Regions from separate parts of the Streptomyces sp. NPDC059499 genome, predicted to be linked through region 4. Evidence: riboswitches for the same ligand, from Rfam matches in the RefSeq annotation. Region 4 holds a riboswitch; each other region holds the start of a gene.
What was found. A riboswitch is a leader RNA that binds a small molecule or an ion and turns the genes downstream of it on or off. The one in region 4 is predicted to bind cobalamin.

Region 1: another riboswitch for cobalamin. It lies ahead of ACFW9O_RS12795 (ABC transporter substrate-binding protein); the one in region 4 lies ahead of cobN (cobaltochelatase subunit CobN).
Region 2: another riboswitch for cobalamin. It lies ahead of ACFW9O_RS21445 (cobalamin biosynthesis protein); the one in region 4 lies ahead of cobN (cobaltochelatase subunit CobN).
Region 3: another riboswitch for cobalamin. It lies ahead of ACFW9O_RS24720 (ribonucleoside-diphosphate reductase subunit alpha); the one in region 4 lies ahead of cobN (cobaltochelatase subunit CobN).

The regions. Positions count from the first base shown of each region.
Region 1 covers NZ_JBHYTT010000004.1:238,264-242,470, reverse strand. Annotated here, with positions in the region: gene ACFW9O_RS12800 (FecCD family ABC transporter permease) at 1-940, opposite strand, end outside; gene ACFW9O_RS12795 (ABC transporter substrate-binding protein) at 937-2,004, opposite strand; cobalamin riboswitch at 2,036-2,220, opposite strand; gene ACFW9O_RS12790 (acyl-CoA dehydrogenase) at 2,494-4,207, opposite strand, start outside.
Region 2 covers NZ_JBHYTT010000009.1:54,338-58,544, reverse strand. Annotated here, with positions in the region: gene ACFW9O_RS21450 (cobyric acid synthase) at 1-854, opposite strand, end outside; gene ACFW9O_RS21445 (cobalamin biosynthesis protein) at 851-1,798, opposite strand; cobalamin riboswitch at 1,928-2,055, opposite strand; gene ACFW9O_RS21440 (hypothetical protein) at 2,218-2,439, opposite strand; gene ACFW9O_RS21435 (anion permease) at 2,452-3,714, opposite strand; gene ACFW9O_RS21430 (class II aldolase/adducin family protein) at 4,019-4,207, shown strand, end outside.
Region 3 covers NZ_JBHYTT010000011.1:187,809-192,015, reverse strand. Annotated here, with positions in the region: gene mctP (monocarboxylate uptake permease MctP) at 1-1,575, shown strand, start outside; gene ACFW9O_RS24725 (GNAT family N-acetyltransferase) at 1,702-2,202, shown strand; cobalamin riboswitch at 2,248-2,379, shown strand; gene ACFW9O_RS24720 (ribonucleoside-diphosphate reductase subunit alpha) at 2,517-4,207, shown strand, end outside.
Region 4 covers NZ_JBHYTT010000002.1:645,537-649,743, reverse strand. Annotated here, with positions in the region: gene cobN (cobaltochelatase subunit CobN) at 1-1,625, opposite strand, end outside; cobalamin riboswitch at 1,657-1,808, opposite strand; gene ACFW9O_RS08355 (cobalamin biosynthesis protein CobG) at 2,007-3,284, shown strand; gene ACFW9O_RS08350 (precorrin-8X methylmutase) at 3,352-3,978, shown strand; gene cobJ (precorrin-3B C(17)-methyltransferase) at 3,975-4,207, shown strand, end outside.

The sequences.
Region 1 (4,207 bases), on a different contig from region 4:
CGAGCGCGGTGACCGGCAGCAGACGCCGGTGCCCCGAGCCGGTCAGGGCGCGGGCCGCGTGCGGCAGTACGAGGCCGACGAAGCCGATGGCGCCCGCCGAGCTGACGAGCGCCGCGGTCAGCAGCGCCGTGGTGCAGAGCAGCACGATCCGGGTGCGGGCGACATGGACGCCGAGGGTGGCCGCCGCGTCCTGGCCGAACGCGAAGGCGTCGAGCGTACGGGCGTGGCCGAGGCAGATCAGCAGCGTCCCGGCGAGCACCGCCGCGCACATCCACACATCGGTCCAGCCGACCCCGCTCAGGGAGCCGAGCAGCCAGAACAGCACCCCGCGTGTCTGCTCGGCGTCGGCGGCCGTCATCACGACGAAGGAGGTGAGCGCGGAGAAGAGCTGCATCGCCGCCACACCGGAGAGGACAACCCGGTCGGTCGTCCCGCCGAGCGTGTGGCTGAGCAGCAGGACGAGGGCGAACGAGCAGATGGCCCCGATGAAGGCACCGGCCGAGATCGACACCGCTCCCCCGCCCGCCCCGAGGATGACGACCACGACCGCGCCGGTGGACGCCCCGGAGGAGACACCGAGCACGAACGGGTCGGCGAGAGGGTTGCGCAGCAGTGACTGCATCACGGTGCCGCACACCGCGAGTCCGGCCCCGCACACCGCGGCGAGCAGGGTGCGGGGCATGCGCAGGTTCCAGATGATGCCGTCCCGGATCGGGGTGAGCCGCGAGTCCCCGAGGCCGAAATGGGCCGCCACCGCGGACCAGACGTCCGGGACGGAGATCCGGGCGGGTCCGATGGTGACGGCGACCGCGACGGACAGGACCAGCAGCGCCGTCCCGCAGCTCCACAGGAGGCCGTCGCGCAGGACACGGACACCGGCCGGGCGGGCCGTCGGTGTCTTCTGCGCGTGTACACCAACGGCCTGTCGGGTGTCGGTCATCCCGCGAGCCCGAAGCCGCGCAGCCCTGCGGCAACGAGCTCCACGCCTTCGACGGTGCGGATGGAGGGGTTCATGGCCTGGCCGCTGAGGAGGACGTAGCGTTTGTGCCGTACGGCGTCCATGTTCCTCGTGGCGGGGTTGGTCTCCAGGAACCGGATCTTCTTCTCGGCGCTCTCGGCGGTCTGCGACCTGCGGGTCAGGTCACCGATGACCAGTACATCGGGGTTGCGGTCGGCGACGGTCTCCCAGTTGATCTGGGGCCACTCCTCCTGGGTGTCGTCGAAGACGTTCTTCGCGCCGAGCTCCTCGGTGATGATTCCGGGCGCCCCGCAGCACCCCGCGAGGTAGGGCGCCTCGGCGTTGGCGAACCAGTAGAGCAGGGTGGCGTCGGATGCCTCGATGCCTTCGGTCGCCGTGCTGATGCGTGCCCGGAGGCGGGCGACGAGCTCGTCACCGCGTTCCGGGACACCGAACACCTTAGCCAGGTCGTGCACTTCGGCGTAGACGCTCTCCATGGTCAGCGGCTTCGTACGGGAACCGTCCCCGCCTGTGCTGTTGTCCTTGGCCGTGCAGTCGGCCGGCGAGACGTAGGTGGGGACGCCGAGGTCCTCGAACTGTTCGCGGGGGGCGACACCGCCCTTGCCGAGGGTCGATTCGAACGAGGCGCTGATGAAGTCGGGTTCCTTGTCGAGGACCTTCTCCGAGGAGGGCCGGTTCTCGGCGATGCGGGGAACGCTCGCACTGGCCTTCTCCAGGCCCTTCATCACCGGGTCGGTCCAGGTGGAGGTGCCCGCCAGCCGGTCGGCGAGGCCGAGCGAGAGCAGGATCTCCGTCGATCCCTGGTCCAGGGACACCGCGTGGTGCGGGGCGGCCCCGACGGTGACGGTGCGTCCGCAGTTCTTCAGCGTCACGGGGTAACCGGCGGCGCCGGCGCCCTGCGCGGGTTTCCCGGACGAGCCGCCACCGCAGGCGGACAGCAGGACAAGTCCGGCCGTGAGCAGGGCGGTTCGGCGTACGGTACTGGCTATGGGCGGCACTGGGTCCCTCTGCGTCCTGGGGCTCATGCGCGGAGCCCGGTACGAAGCACCGCTCCCGGTACGGGAAACGGGTGCCAGCAGGTTTTCGGACTCGGGTTCGTCCGGACGGGACGCCTTCCCGGACCCCGAGGGTGTCCAGTGGCCGTGGCCCCGCCCGTCCCCCTCACCGCTGCGCGTCAGCTCCGGTTTCGCACCGGATTCCCTGACTCCACGTGGAGTGTGACTGGCTTCTGCAAGCTATCACGCAGCCGGACGGCGGCCCCGGGGGCCGCGGCCGGCACGGCGGGTGGGGTGTCCTCCGCGCCGGCCCTGTCCCCGGCCGGGAACCGCGCTCCGGGTCAGTACGTGCGACGAACCGATTCTCCGGCTCTCACCGGCGTCCGCGCAGGCGGGCGAGGAGGGATGTCGTTCCCCAGTACGCGAGCAGTACGGCCCGCAGGCCGAGGATCTCGGCGGCCTCGCGCACACGCCGGGCCCCAGCCGTGCCGGGTCGTGTCCGGACGGCCCGTCGGTCGCTCACGGCGCGGTGGGCGGTGACGGCTCGGCGGACGCCGGATGCCAGGGGCCCTTCGGGTCGTCGTACGCGTCGGCGTAGTCCGGTCCTGCGATCGGCCAGTCGGCGAGCAGCTCTTCCGGCAGCGCGAAGGACTCGACCAGTTCGGGTGCGTGCGCGGCGACGGCTGCGATCAGTTCCTCGGTGGCTCCGGGCAGTTCGTCGACCTGTTGCGCGGTCAGGTGACCTGCCGCCAGCAGGTCCCCGCTGTTGCGTGCCACCCACCGGACGGCGAAAAGCCGCTCCAGTTCGGCCAGCCGCTCCCGGGCGGCGCCCTCGGGGAGCGTGGCCAGCGCTTCGGCGAAGCCCTCGGCCGCCTGTCGGTACGCGTGGGCCTCGACCCCGCGCAGTGCGGCTCCGGAGGCCGCGTTCCACCGTGCGAGGGGGTCGCTTTGTGCTGCCCCGAGCGCGCTTTTCCTGGCCCGGGTGAACCAGATGTCCTCCACCGCGTCCAGGAGCCTGCCGAGGAACCGGGGGTCGGCCAGTTCACCGGGGGTCCGCTCGGCCGGGGTGTCGCCGGTCCCGTCCGCCGCGTCCTGCGAGGGGTTCCCGGAGGAGGATTCGGCGGCGAAGAGCATGTCGGCCGCCGCCTTGGCGTGGACGGCGAGGTTGTCGCCCTCCGCCGTGATGGCACCTTCGATTCCGGTGACCAGCTCCGTCATGCCGTTGTTCTCCAACAGCGCCTGTGCCCCGCAGCGTTCACGGCATTCGACGATGACCGAGCGGGCCTGCCAGGTGATCCATCCCTTGGCGACGGCCACCAGCCGCTCCGCCTCCACCCTGTCCGCGTCGGTGCGGCGCTCCCACCGGTCGAGTGCCCTGCGGTGCAGCAGACTCATGGCGAAGACGGTGGCCATCGCCGAGGCGAGCGGCCCGTGGTGGGTCCGGTGGGCGTTCACCGGAATCTGCCCGGCGCCCCGGGCGCCGGAGACCATGCGATGGCTGCCGTAGCGGACGGCTACCGCAAGCGTGGCGCGGGCGGAGCCGGCCGCGCAGGCGCTCATGGAGATCCGCCCCGGGGTCACACGGCCGATGGATGTCAGGAAGCGGCGCCGCCGGTCGGCGGGGGTGCTGATGAACTCGCCGTCCCCGCCGAGTCCCCTCCCTTCCCCCAACAGGGAGTCCCGCCCGACGAACAGCCGGTCGAACGAGGTCAGGCAGTGGTCCACGGGGCTGCCCATCCGCGCCGGCAACCGCCGGACCCGTACGCCTGGAAGAGCCTGTACGTCGTCGGTGAGCGGGACCAGGAAGAGGTGGACACCGTGGTCCGTACCGTCGGCGAGGAGGCGCGCGGCGACGAGCCCGGTCTTCGGTCCGCCCGCCGGGCTGGTGTTGGGCATGAACTTCTGCGCCCCCGCGTTCGGGGTGTGCAGGACGAACCCGTCCCGCTCACGGTCGTACGTCGCGGTGGTCTCCAGGGAGGCCGCGTCGTTGCCGTGCGCCACCTCCGTACAGAGGAACGTGCCGATGCGCCGCATCCCCAGGAAGTCGGACAGATCGCGGTCCGTGCCTGCGTCGTGGTCGAGGAGACTGCCGAGGAAGAGGCTGTAGTGGATGCCCGCCACGGTGGTGAGCGCGGGATCCACCGGGCCCAGCCATTCGTGCAGGGCGGCCAGCGCGCGCGGGTCGGCTGCGAGGCGGGCTCCGCTGTCGAGGGAGCGGTTGAGGATCCGCAGC
Region 2 (4,207 bases), on a different contig from region 4:
GCCAGCGCGTCCACATCGGTGAAGTTCGACATCAGCGGCACGGCGCACACCGCGACCCTCAGGACGTCCGGTCCGTGCGGAGGCGCGACGACCGACTCCCGCACGGCGCCGCGCATCGACACCCGCAGTCCGTCCTCCTCGTCGATACCGAGGCCGTGGGCGAACGGCAGCACCCCGTACGTACGGCGCCCGGTGAGCTCGTACAGCATGTCCAGGCCGGGCTCCAGCAGCGACACATCGCCGCGGAACTTGTTGACGAGGTACCCGGCGACCAGCGACTGGTCCTCGGCGCTCAGCAGCGCCGTCGTCCCGAAGAACGAAGCGAACACCCCGCCCCGGTCGATGTCCCCGACGACCAGCACCGGGAAGCGAGCCGCCCGCGCGATGCCCATGTTCACGATGTCCGTGCGCCGCAGATTGATCTCGGCGGGACTGCCCGCCCCCTCGCAGATCACGGCGTCATACGTGCCCCGTAGTTGCTCCAGACAGTCCACGACCGTCCCCAGCAGCGATTCCTGACGGCCGCCGTGGTAGCCCCGTGCGCTCATCTCGCCGACCGGCTTCCCCATCAGGACCACCTGACTGGAGCGGTCACCACCGGGCTTGAGCAGCACCGGATTCATCAGCACGCTCGGCTCCACCCGGGCGGCCTGCGCCTGCATCGCCTGGGCGCGGCCGATCTCCGCGCCCTCGTGGGTGACGAACGAGTTCAGCGACATGTTCTGCGCCTTGAACGGTGCGACCTTCACCCCCCGGCGCACCAGCCACCGGCAGATTCCCGCCGTGACGACGCTCTTGCCCGCGTCCGAGGTCGTTCCCGCGACCAACAGCCCGCCGCCCTGTCCGCCGCTCATGCCCGGCCTCTCCTTCCCGAAGCCAGCCGCGCGGCCGCACACACGCCGAGGGCCAGCACACTCACCCGGCGCGACAGCCGCACCGCGCGTTCGATATCCGTGACCCGCACGTCCCGGCCGTTCTCCCCGTTGAGCACGGGCCGGTGCTCGACCCGCCCGCCGTACGCGAGGGTCCCGCCGAGGCGCACACCGAGCGCACCCGCGAACGACGCCTCCACCGGGCCCGCGTTGGGGCTCGGATGCTTGCCCGCGTCGGCCCGCCAGGCGCGTACGGCCTCGCGCGGACGGCCACCGGCGGCCACCGCGAGCACGGCGGTGAGGCGGGCACCCGGCCAGCCGGCGAGGTCGTCGAGGCGGGCCGAGGCCCAGCCGTAGCGCCGGTGGCGCGGCGACCTGTGGCCGACCATGGCGTCGAGGGTGTTGACGGCCCGGAACCCGACGAGGCCCGGGACACCGCCGAGGGCGCCCCACACCAGAGCGCCGACGACGGCGTCGGAGGTGTTCTCGGCGACGGACTCCACCACCGCGCGGGCGATCTGCTGTCCGTCGAGGGACTGGGGGTCACGGCCGCAGAGGTGCGGCAGCCGCTCCCGGGCCACCTCGATGTCACCGGCGGCGAGCGCACCGCCGATGGCGCGGGCCTCCCGGCCCAGCGACGTACCGCCGATGACGGACCAGGTGGCGGCGGCGGTCAGGGCCACGGCAGCGGCGGGACGGTTCCGTACGGCACGGGCGGCCAGCGCGGCGGCGCCCACGGCGCCCCCGGCGCAGACGAGCGCGTGCAGGGCGCCCCAGCCGCGGTGATCGCGCCACAGCCGGCTCTCGACGCCTGCCGCGGCCTGCCCGAAGGCGGCGACGGGGTGGCCCCGCCGGGGGTCACCCAGCAGCAGGTCGCCGATCAGACCGGCGGTGGCGCCGTACGCGAAGATGCGGTCGGCTCGCACGGTTCAGCCGGCCGTCGTGCCTCGAAGGACGTTCGGAGCGGGTGGCACAGGGACCGACGCACGGCAGCCAGGCATGGCAGATGTCCTTAACTCAGGGTCCGCGCCCTGGTTCGACGTGACCGGCGACGAGAGTCTCCTGGCTTCCGGATCCGCAGTTCCCCCGGCCTTCCAGTCCGTGCCGGACCGTGACTTCCGTGTGGGGGCCTGCTCCCCGGTGACAGTGGCGGGACCGCGCCGGATTCGCACCGGCTTCCTCTCCTGTCGCCGTAAATGGCACCGGCAGTCCACCACGCCCCGTGAACGCCCGTCAACCTGCCGTTGACCTGCGGGAGTGCAGTGTGCGCAGACGCACATCGGGCCGGACACACACGTGGTGTGTCCGGCCCGATGCGAGGAGACGGCGGCGTGGTGCCGGGTGGTCAGACGACGATCAGATAGATCCCGTAGGCGACCGCCGCCGCGCACAGCCCGAAGCAGGCGTACGCGCCGGTGCGCGCCAGCGTGAGAGATCCGCCGGACTGAACCGCCGCGGCCTGCTTGGAGAGGCCGATGATGCCGAGAGTGAAGAGGCCGACCAGTGCGACGGTGACCACGAGGCTGACGCCGAAGACGGAGGCGAGAGCTGCCCAGTCGATGTTCATGCGGATCTGTCCTTACACCGTGGCCGGTCGGGCCGGGTCGGCCGGGGATCCGGCCGTCGGGGCCGGGGCCGGGATGGTGGTCTTGAGGTCCGGGACGCCGGAGCCGACGGGCGGAGGGCTGACGGCCGCGATGGCGGTGGTGACGACGCCCGCGGGCTCGGCGTCCGTCTCGTTGACGTTGGTGTGGTCGACCGGCTTGCGGCGCGACAGCAGCCAGATGGCACCGGAGCCCGCGACGAGGAGCACGGCGACCACGCCGACACCCCAGGGGCCCTGTTTGGTGAGGAACTCCGCGCCCGCGCCGACCAGACCGGCGGCCGGCAGGGTCAGGCCCCAGGCGATGAACATGCGGGTGGCCGTGGACCAGCGGACCACGCCTCCCTTGCGTCCGAGACCGGCGCCCATCACGGCACCGGAGCAGGACTGGGTGGTGGAGAGGGAGAAGCCGAGGTGCGAGGAGGCCAGGATGACCGTGGCCGCACTGGTCTGGGCGGCGAAGCCCTGCGGCGGCTTGAGCTCGGTGAGGCCGCTGCCCATGGTGCGGATGATGCGCCAGCCGCCGAGGTAGGTGCCCATCGCGATGGCGATACCGGCGGAGGCGATGACCCAGACCGGCGGGTTGGAACCGGGGGCGAGCACGCCTCCGGTGACCAGGGCCAGGGTGATGATGCCCATCGTCTTCTGGGCGTCGTTGGTGCCGTGGGCGAGCGAGACGAGACCGGCCGAGGCGATCTGTCCGGCCCGGTAGCCCTTGGCGGTCGACTTCAGCTGCGCCTCGTCGGTGATCTTCCGGTTGAGGCGGTACGTCAGCTTCGTGGCCAGCAGTGCGGCCAGACCGGCGACGAGCGGGGCCGCAATCGCGGGCAGGAGGACCTTCGTGACGACGGTGCCTCCGTTGATCGAGGACCATCCGGCCGACATCACCGCGGCGCCGATGAGACCGCCGAAGAGTGCGTGGGAGGAGCTGGAGGGCAGGCCGACCAGCCAGGTCAGTAGATTCCACAGGATGGCGCCGACGAGCGCCGCGAAGATGACCTCGGTTCTGAGGCCGTTCTCGTTGATGATCCCGCCGGAGATCGTCTTGGCGACCTCCACCGACAGGAACGCGCCGACGAGGTTGAGAACGGCGGACATGGCCACCGCTGTCTTGGGCTTGAGAGCGCCGGTCGAGATGGTGGTGGCCATCGCGTTGGCGGTGTCGTGGAAACCGTTCGTGAAATCGAACACGAGAGCTGTCACGATCACGATCGCGAGCAGCAGCGTGATGTGTTCCATTTACCCAGGCAATCGTTCGACGTCAGTGGCTGTAGGAACGTAAGCAACCTGGGTGAACGGAAGATGAACTGGGCAGGGCGTTGCGGTGACCCCAAGCGCGAACAGCCATTCCGCTTGTGTGCGCCCGAGGCGGTCGCAGCGGGCCGCGGCGGTGGGGGAACCGGCCTGCGCCGGGTTTCGGCGCCCACCTGGTCTGCCGCATTTGCCCCATTGGAGAGACATCGCTCACGTGCTCAGCGACGGCTTCGCCCGACAGACCCGACGGACCCGGCGTGATCCGAATGCCTGACCCTAGGATCGCCGCATGAGCGATCAGCACCAGGACGCGATCGAGCGGGCATGGGACGGCGTCGTCGCGACGGCCCGCAGGACTGCCGCGGACGGACTGGTCGTCGGCACCTCGGGCAACGTGTCGGCGCGGGTCGGCGGAGTCGTCCTGGTCACCCCCAGTGGAGTGCCCTACGACCGGCTGGGCCCCGGGGACGCGGTCGGC
Region 3 (4,207 bases), on a different contig from region 4:
GACGAATGGGGCCTGGGCGGACGGTCGTTCGGCACCTGGGTCACCTGGTTCCTGCTCGGCGGTGACCTCTACACGGCGTACACCTTCGTCGCGGTCCCTGCGGCGATCTACGCGGCGGGCGCGGCCGGCTTCTTCGCCGTCCCGTACACCATCCTCGTCTACCCACTGATCTTCACGTTCCTGCCGCGGCTCTGGTCCGTCTCGCACAAGCACGGCTACGTGACCACCTCGGACTTCGTCCGCGGACGCTTCGGCTCGAAGGGGCTGTCGCTGGCGGTCGCCGTCACCGGCATCCTCGCCACGATGCCGTACATCGCCCTCCAGCTCGTCGGCATCCAGGCCGTGCTGGACGTCATGGGCGTCGGCGGCGGCGAGACCACGCACTGGTTCATCAAGGACCTGCCGCTGCTGATCGCGTTCGCCGTACTCGCCGCGTACACCTACTCCTCGGGACTGCGCGCGCCCGCACTGATCGCGTTCGTCAAGGACGGCCTGATCTATCTGGTCATCGCGGTCGCCATCATCTACATCCCCATCAAACTCGGCGGATTCGACGACATCTTCGCCAAGGCGGGCGAAGCCTTCTCGCAGACGAACGAGGCAACGGGCAAGCCACGCGGTGCTCTCGTGCCCGGCGAGATGGGTCAATGGGGTTATGCCACGCTGGCCCTGGGCTCGGCGCTGGCGCTCTTCATGTACCCGCACTCCATCACGGCGACGCTCTCCAGCCGCAGCCGTGACGTGATCCGGCGCAACACCACGATCCTGCCGCTGTATTCGCTGATGCTCGGCCTGCTGGCCCTGCTCGGTTTCATGGCGATCGCCGCCGGAGTGAAGGTGGACAACGGCCAGCTGGCCATTCCGCAGCTGTTCGAGAACATGTTCCCCGACTGGTTCGCCGGTGTGGCCTTCGCCGCGATCGGCATCGGTGCGCTGGTGCCCGCGGCGATCATGTCGATCGCCGCGGCGAACCTCTTCACCCGCAACATCTACAAGGACTTCATCAAACCCGATGCGACCCCGGCCCAGGAGACCAAGGTCTCCAAGCTGGTCTCGCTCCTGGTGAAGGTCGGTGCGCTCGCCTTCGTCCTCACCATGGACAAGACGGTCGCGATCAACTTCCAGCTGCTCGGCGGGATCTGGATCCTCCAGACGATGCCGGCCCTGGTGGGCGGCCTGTTCACCCGGTGGTTCCACCGCTGGGCCCTGATCGCGGGCTGGGCGGTCGGCATGATCTACGGCACGGTCGCCGCGTACGGCGTCGCCAGCCCGACCCAGAAGCACTTCGGCGGGTCCTCGAAGGAGATTCCCGGCATCGGCGAGATCGGCTACATCGGTCTGACCGCGTTCGTACTGAACGTCGTCGTGGTGGTCGTCCTGACCTTCGTCCTGAACGCGCTGAAGGCACCGGCCGGGATCGACGAGACCTCCCCGTCCGACTACACGGCGGACGCGGGCGACCCGGGCGTCCAGAAGGTGCTCCCGCCGGCCACGGTGGGTGCCCCGGGCGGCGCTCCCACCGTGGGTGCCCAGGGCGGCGCTCCCACCGTGGAGGCCGCGGACGGCAGTCACTGACCCCGCCTTTCGGGAGCAGGTTCCGGAGCGGGCCGCCGCGTCCCCAAGGGGCGCGGCGGCCCACTGCGTTCCGGGCCGGTGCAAAGGAGTTCGACCCTCGCCTCCGCCTGCGGCAGACTCCCGCCCATGGACATCGTTATCAGGCCCGTCGGCCTCCAGGAACACGAGGCACTGGCCGGCATCACCGCCGAGGCGTACCTCGCCGACGAGTTGCTGGACTTCGGCGCCGACGACCCCTATCTGGCGGAACTGCGCGCGGTCGGCCGCCGGGCCGCCGAGGCGGAGGTACTTGTCGCGGTGGACGGTGAGGGCACGCTGCTCGGCGGTGTGACCTACGCGGCGCCCGGCAGCGCGTGGGCGGACATCGCCGGGGTGGACGAGGCCGAGTTCCGGATGCTGGCCGTCTCCCGCGAAGCCCGTGGACGCGGGGCGGGCGAGGCGCTCGTACGCGCCTGTATCGACCGGGCACGGGCCACGGAGGGCGTCTCCGGTCTCGTGCTGTCGACGCAGCAGGCCATGCTGGGCGCCCATCGGATCTACCGGCGCCTCGGCTTCGTACGGACCCCGGAACGGGACTGGAAGCCCGTCGAGCACATCTCGCTGATGACATTCCGCCTGGAGCTCTGACCGAGCGCGACACAACATGTGGGGGCTGCCATGTCCGACGCCCCCCACATGTATGCTCATGCTCGCTGTCTCCGCAGGGGAATCCGGTGCGAATCCGGAACTGTCCCGCAACGGTGTGATTGGTGCGCTTCTGCGCACCCGGAAGTCCGAAGACCTGCTGACAGCGCGTCCGGCTCGACCGAACCGGACGCCTGACGTCCGGGCCTCGCGGAGGGCCGGTGGACGCCGTGCGCAGTGCTGCCCCTTTCCCGGGTACCGCCCTGCCCGGCTGCCCCCGCTCCCGCCGGCCCCGAGCCGAGCGAGGGGTAGTCCCAGTGACCATCGCGCCAGCCGATCCGGTTTCAGCGGTCGATTCAGCCGAGTCCGCGCATGCCATGCCCGACGGGCCCGGGACCGCACTGCTGCGGACCCTGACCGACCTCACCGTCGATCTGCCCGACACCGACCCCGGACGGGTCGCCGCCGCCGCGCTGCGCGGCCGCAACGCCCGGTCGGACGAGGCCGAGCTGCGCTCGCTGGCCACCGAGGCCGCCGCGGGCCTGATTTCCGAGGACCCCGCCTACTCCCGGCTCGCCGCACGGCTCCTCACCCGCACCATCGCGGACGAGGCCGCCGGCCAGGGCGCCGTCTCCTTCTCCGCCTCGGTCGCCGTCGGCCACCGTGAGGGCCTGATCGCGGACCGTACGGCGGAGTTCGTCACGCTGCACGCGGACGCCCTCGACGCGCTGGTCGGGCAGGCTCTCGCCGACGGCGCCGACGACCGTTTCGGCTACTTCGGGCTGCGGACGCTGTTCAGCCGCTACCTGCTGCGCCATCCGCTCACCCGCCAGGTCATCGAGACCCCGCAGCACTTCATGCTCCGGGTGGCCGCCGGCCTCGCCGAGGACACCTCCGAGCGTGCCCTGGACGAAGTCGCCTCGCTGTACGGGCTGATGAGCCGGCTCGACTACCTGCCCTCCTCGCCCACCCTGTTCAACTCCGGTACCCGGCACCCGCAGATGTCCTCCTGCTATCTGCTGGACTCCCCGCTGGACGAGCTCGACTCGATCTACGACCGCTACCACCAGGTGGCGCGGCTGTCCAAGCACGCCGGGGGAATCGGCCTCTCGTACTCCCGTATCCGCGCCCGGGGTTCGCTGATCCGTGGCACCAACGGGCACTCCAACGGCATCGTGCCGTTCCTGAAGACGCTCGACGCCTCGGTCGCCGCGGTCAACCAGGGGGGCCGCCGCAAGGGCGCCGCCGCCGTCTACCTGGAGACCTGGCACGCGGACATCGAGGAGTTCCTTGAGCTGCGCGACAACACGGGTGAGGACCAGCGCCGCACGCACAACCTGAATCTGGCGCACTGGATCCCCGACGAGTTCATGCGCCGCGTCGACGCGGACACCGAGTGGTCGCTGTTCTCCCCGGCCGACACCCCCGAGCTGGTCGACCTGTGGGGCGACGAGTTCGATGCCGCCTACCGTGCGGCGGAGGCCAAGGGCCTGGCCCGCAGGACGATGCCCGCCCGTGAGCTGTACGGCCGGATGATGCGGACGCTCGCCCAGACCGGTCAGGGCTGGATGACGTTCAAGGACGCCTCCAACCGCACCGCGAACCAGACCGCCGAACCGGGCAGGGTCGTGCACTCGTCGAACCTGTGCACGGAGATCCTCGAGGTCACCGACGACGGCGAGACGGCCGTCTGCAACCTGGGTTCGGTCAACCTCGGCGCGTTCGTCGTCGGCGGGGAGATGGACTGGGAGCGGCTGGACGCCACGGTCCGTACCGCCGTGACCTTCCTCGACCGCGTGGTGGACATCAACTTCTACCCGACCGAGCAGGCAGGCCGCTCCAACGCCCGCTGGCGTCCGGTGGGCCTGGGTGCGATGGGCCTGCAGGACGTCTTCTTCCAGTTGCGGCTGCCCTTCGACTCGCCCGAGGCCCGCGCGCTCTCGACGCGGATCTCCGAGCGGATCATGCTGGCCGCGTACGAGGCGTCGTGCGACCTCGCGGAGCGTTC
Region 4 (4,207 bases):
CAGGCGGCGGACAGGCCGGCGTTCTTGCCGGGCAGCCACTCCAGGTTGCCGTGCTTGCCGAGGTGGATCATCGCGTCGGCGCCGAAACCGTTGTCGTCCGCGGACGCGGCGATCCAGCGGTAGGCGGCCAGGTAGTGGTGCGAGGGCGGCAGATCGGGGTCGTGGTAGATCGCGATCGGGTTCTCGCCGAAGCCGCGCGGAGGCTGGATGAGGATCAGCAGATTGCCGCGGCGCAGGGCGGCGAGCACGATGTCGCCCTCGGGGTTGCGGGACCGGTCGAGGAACATCTCGCCGGGGGCCGGGCCCCAGTGCCGCTCGACGGCCTCGCGGAGTTCGGCGGGCAGCGTGGCGAACCAGCGGCGGTAGTCGGCGGCGGGGATCCGGACCGGGTTGCGGGCCAGCTGCTCCTCGGTGAGCCACTCCTGGTCGTGGCCGCCGGCCTCGATCAGCGCGTAGATCAGCTCGTCGCCGTCGCCGGAGACCAGACCCGGGATCTCCTCCTCGGGCCCGAAGTCGTAGCCCTCGGCCCGGAGCCTGCGCAGCAGGGCGACGGCGCTCGCGGGGGTGTCGAGGCCGACGGCGTTGCCGATGCGGGAGTGCTTGGTCGGGTACGCGGACAGGACGAGGGCGATCCGCTTCTCGGCGGCCGGGATGTGGCGGAGCCGGGCGTGCCGTACGGCGATTCCGGCGACCCGTGCCGCACGCTCGGCGTCGGCGACGTACGCGGGCAGGCCGTCCTCGTCGATCTCCTTGAAGGAGAACGGCACCGTGATCAGGCGGCCGTCGAACTCCGGCACCGCGATCTGGGTGGCGGCGTCGAGCGGGGAGACGCCCTCGTCGTTCTCCTCCCAGGCGGCGCGGGGGCTGGTGAGGCAGAGCGCCTGGAGCACCGGGACGTCGAGGCCGGTGAGGGCGCCCGCGTCCCAGGACTCGTCGTCGCCGCCCGCGGACGCGGTGGCCGGCTTGGTGCCGCCCGCGGCGAGGACGGTGGTCACGATGGCGTCGGCGGCACGGAGTTCGTCGATGAGTTCGGGCTCGGGCGTACGGAGCGAGGCGACGTACAGCGGGAGGGCGCGGGATCCCGCGTCCTCGACGGCGGTGCAGAGCGCTTCGATGAACGCCGTGTTCCCGCTCATGTGGTGGGCGCGGTAGTACAACACCGCCACGGTGGGCCCGGTGATGCCCTCACGGGCCGTCCGCTCCAGCGGGCCCCAGGCGGGGGCGGGGGCGGGCGGCTCGAAGCCGTGGCCGGTGAGCAGCACGGTGTCGGACAGGAACCGGGCCAGCTGCTCCAGGTTGGCGGGGCCGCCGTGCGCGAGATAGGCGTGCGCCTCGGCGGCGATGCCGATGGGGACGGTGGACGCGGCCATCAGCTGGGCGTCGGGGGCCTGTTCGCCGGTCAGCACGACGACGGGACGACCGGTCGCCAGCACCTGGTCGAGGCCGTCCTGCCAGGCCCGTACGCCGCCGAGGAGGCGCACGACGACGAGGTCCGTGCCGTCCAGCAGCTCCGGGAGTTCGTCGAGGGAGAGCCGGGAGGGGTTGGCGTAGCGGTAGTTGACCGGGCCCGCGGATGCGCGGGCGCTGAGCAGGTCGGTGTCGGACGTCGACAGGAGCAGGATCATGCGGCGTCAGCCCTTCCTCGGGGTGTCCACGCCCCGGGCGGTGTCGGACGGCAGGAGTTCCTGACTCGCCCGGTCGTGGACCGGGCTCACAGTGGCGGGACCGCGCCGGAATCTCACCGGGCTTCCTCCCATGTCGCCGTCTGGCGATGGCGGGCCGAACGGACCGCCGCTAGGCATAGTAGGCGCCGGGTGGCCGGGCGTGACGGGATGCCCCTGGACGGGACTTGTCCCGGTGGCACGACGGGCCGGTTCTCGCCCTGCGGCGGCCGGGACCGGGCAACGAACCCGGCACGGCCCCGGACCGGTCGCGGTTCCGGGTCCGGCCGGTGGGTGTCCTACAGGTCACAGTCACCGTAGGGCTGTGCCGCGGTCACGGTCGGTATGCTCGCCGCCATGCCCCCATCCGCCCTCCCGCCCCGGTCTCCGGGCGGTGATGCCTGCCCCGGAACGCTGCGTCTGCACCGGGCGGACGACGGTGCGCTGGCGCGGGTCCGGCTGCCCGGTGGAGTGCTGACCGTTGCTCGGGCGAACGCTCTCGGGGAGGCCGCGGTGCGGCTGGGCGACGGTGAGTTGCATCTCACCTCGCGCGGCAATGTGCAGCTGCGCGGGCTCGCCCCGGACTGCGGTGCGGAGTTGGCCGGACTGCTGGTCAGCGCCGGGCTGCTGCCCTCCGAACGCCACGAGCGGATACGCAACGTCGTCGCTTCCCCCCTCGCGGGGCTCGACGGCCTCGGGGCCGCCGAAGTCGGAGTGTGGCTGGCCGGACTTGACCGTCTGCTGTGCGGAAGCGACCGTGCGACCGCGCTCTCCGGCCGCTTCCTGTTCGCACTCGATGACGGCCGCGGTGATGTGGATGCCCTCGGCGCCGACCTCACCCTGCTGGCCCGTGACGACGGCGACGCGATGCTGCGTGTCGGGGACACCGACACCGTCCTGCGTATCCCGGCCTCCCAAGGGCCCCGCGCCGCGCTCCTGGCCGCCGAAGCCTTTCTGGACGCCGCCCCGGACACCGGTGCCTGGCGGGTCAAGGACCTGCCGTGCGGCGCCGCCGCACTGGCCGACGACGTCGTACGGCGGTTGAGGCGAACCGGTACCGCCGTGTCGGAGGACCGCCATCCCCGCCCCCACGCATCCCTCCCGCCTGCCCTCGGCGCCGTACGCGGCGGCCGCCGCGATGTCGCGCTGTCCGTCGGCGTACCGCTGGGGCGCCTGGACCCGGACCGGTGGCGGCTCCTGTCGAGCGCCGGCGAACTGCGGCTCACCCCGTGGCGCGGCGTCGTCGTCACCGGCGTCGCACCGGATCACGCGGACGAGCTGCTCGCCGCCCTCGCGGAGGCCGGTCTGATCACCGGGCCCGGCTCGCCGTGGGCCGGGGTCGGGGCGTGCATCGGACGGCCCGGCTGCGCGAAGTCGCTGGCCGACGTGCGGGCCGAAGCGGGGGCCGCCGTCGGACCCGCGGGACGGCTGCCTGTGTACTGGTCCGGGTGCGAACGCCGCTGCGGCCATCCGCACGGGGAGTGGATCGACGTGGTCGCCACCCCGGACGGACACCGGATCTCCCATGTGACGGGGGACCGGTCGGACGCCACGGCAACGGTCCGGGACAACCCTGCCGCGCTGGCCGCCGCCGTGGCAGCGGCGCGAGGCTCTCGCACCTGACCGCGCATCACCTGTTCACCTGTGTCCGGCCGCAGGCCACAAACCCGATGAAGAAAGCGACAGCACTGTGCATCAGTACGAGAAGGACGGACCGGCGATCTACCGCCAGTCCTTCGCCACCATCCGCGCGGAGGCGGATCTGGCAGGGCTGCCCGCCGACGTGAGCCAGGTCGCCGTCCGCATGATCCATGCCTGCGGCATGGTCGACCTCGTACGCGATCTCGCCTTCTCGCCGGATGCCGTGGCCGGCGCCCGCGCGGCGCTGCGGTCCGGTGCGCCCATCCTGTGCGACGTGGCCATGGTCGCCAGCGGTGTCACCCGAAAGCGGCTGCCGGCGGACAACGACGTGGTGTGCACCCTGTCCGACCCGGCCGTCCCGGAACTGGCCGCGAAGCTCGGCACCACCCGCAGCGCCGCCGCACTGGAACTGTGGCGCGACCGCATGGAAGGGGCTGTCGTCGCCGTCGGCAACGCGCCCACCGCCCTCTTCCGGCTCCTGGAGATGATCGAGGAGGGCGCCCCGCGCCCCGCCGCCGTCATCGGTGTCCCGGTCGGCTTCATCGGCGCCGCCGAGTCCAAGGACGCGCTGGCCGCCCATCCGTCCCGCCTCGAGCACCTGATCGTGCGCGGCCGTCGCGGCGGCAGCGCCATGGCCGCGGCGGCCATCAACGCGATCGCCAGCGAGGAAGAGTGAGCGTGAGCGAGCACAAGAAGACCGGACGGCTGTACGGGGTCGGGCTCGGGCCCGGCGACCCGTCCCTGATGACCCTGCGCGCCGTGCAGGTCATCGCCGAGGCCGATGTCGTGGCGTACCACTCCGCCCGGCACGGCCGGTCCATCGCCCGTTCCATCGCGGCGCAGCACATCCGCGCCGACCACATCGAAGAGGCGCTGGTCTACCCCGTCACGACGGAGACCACCGA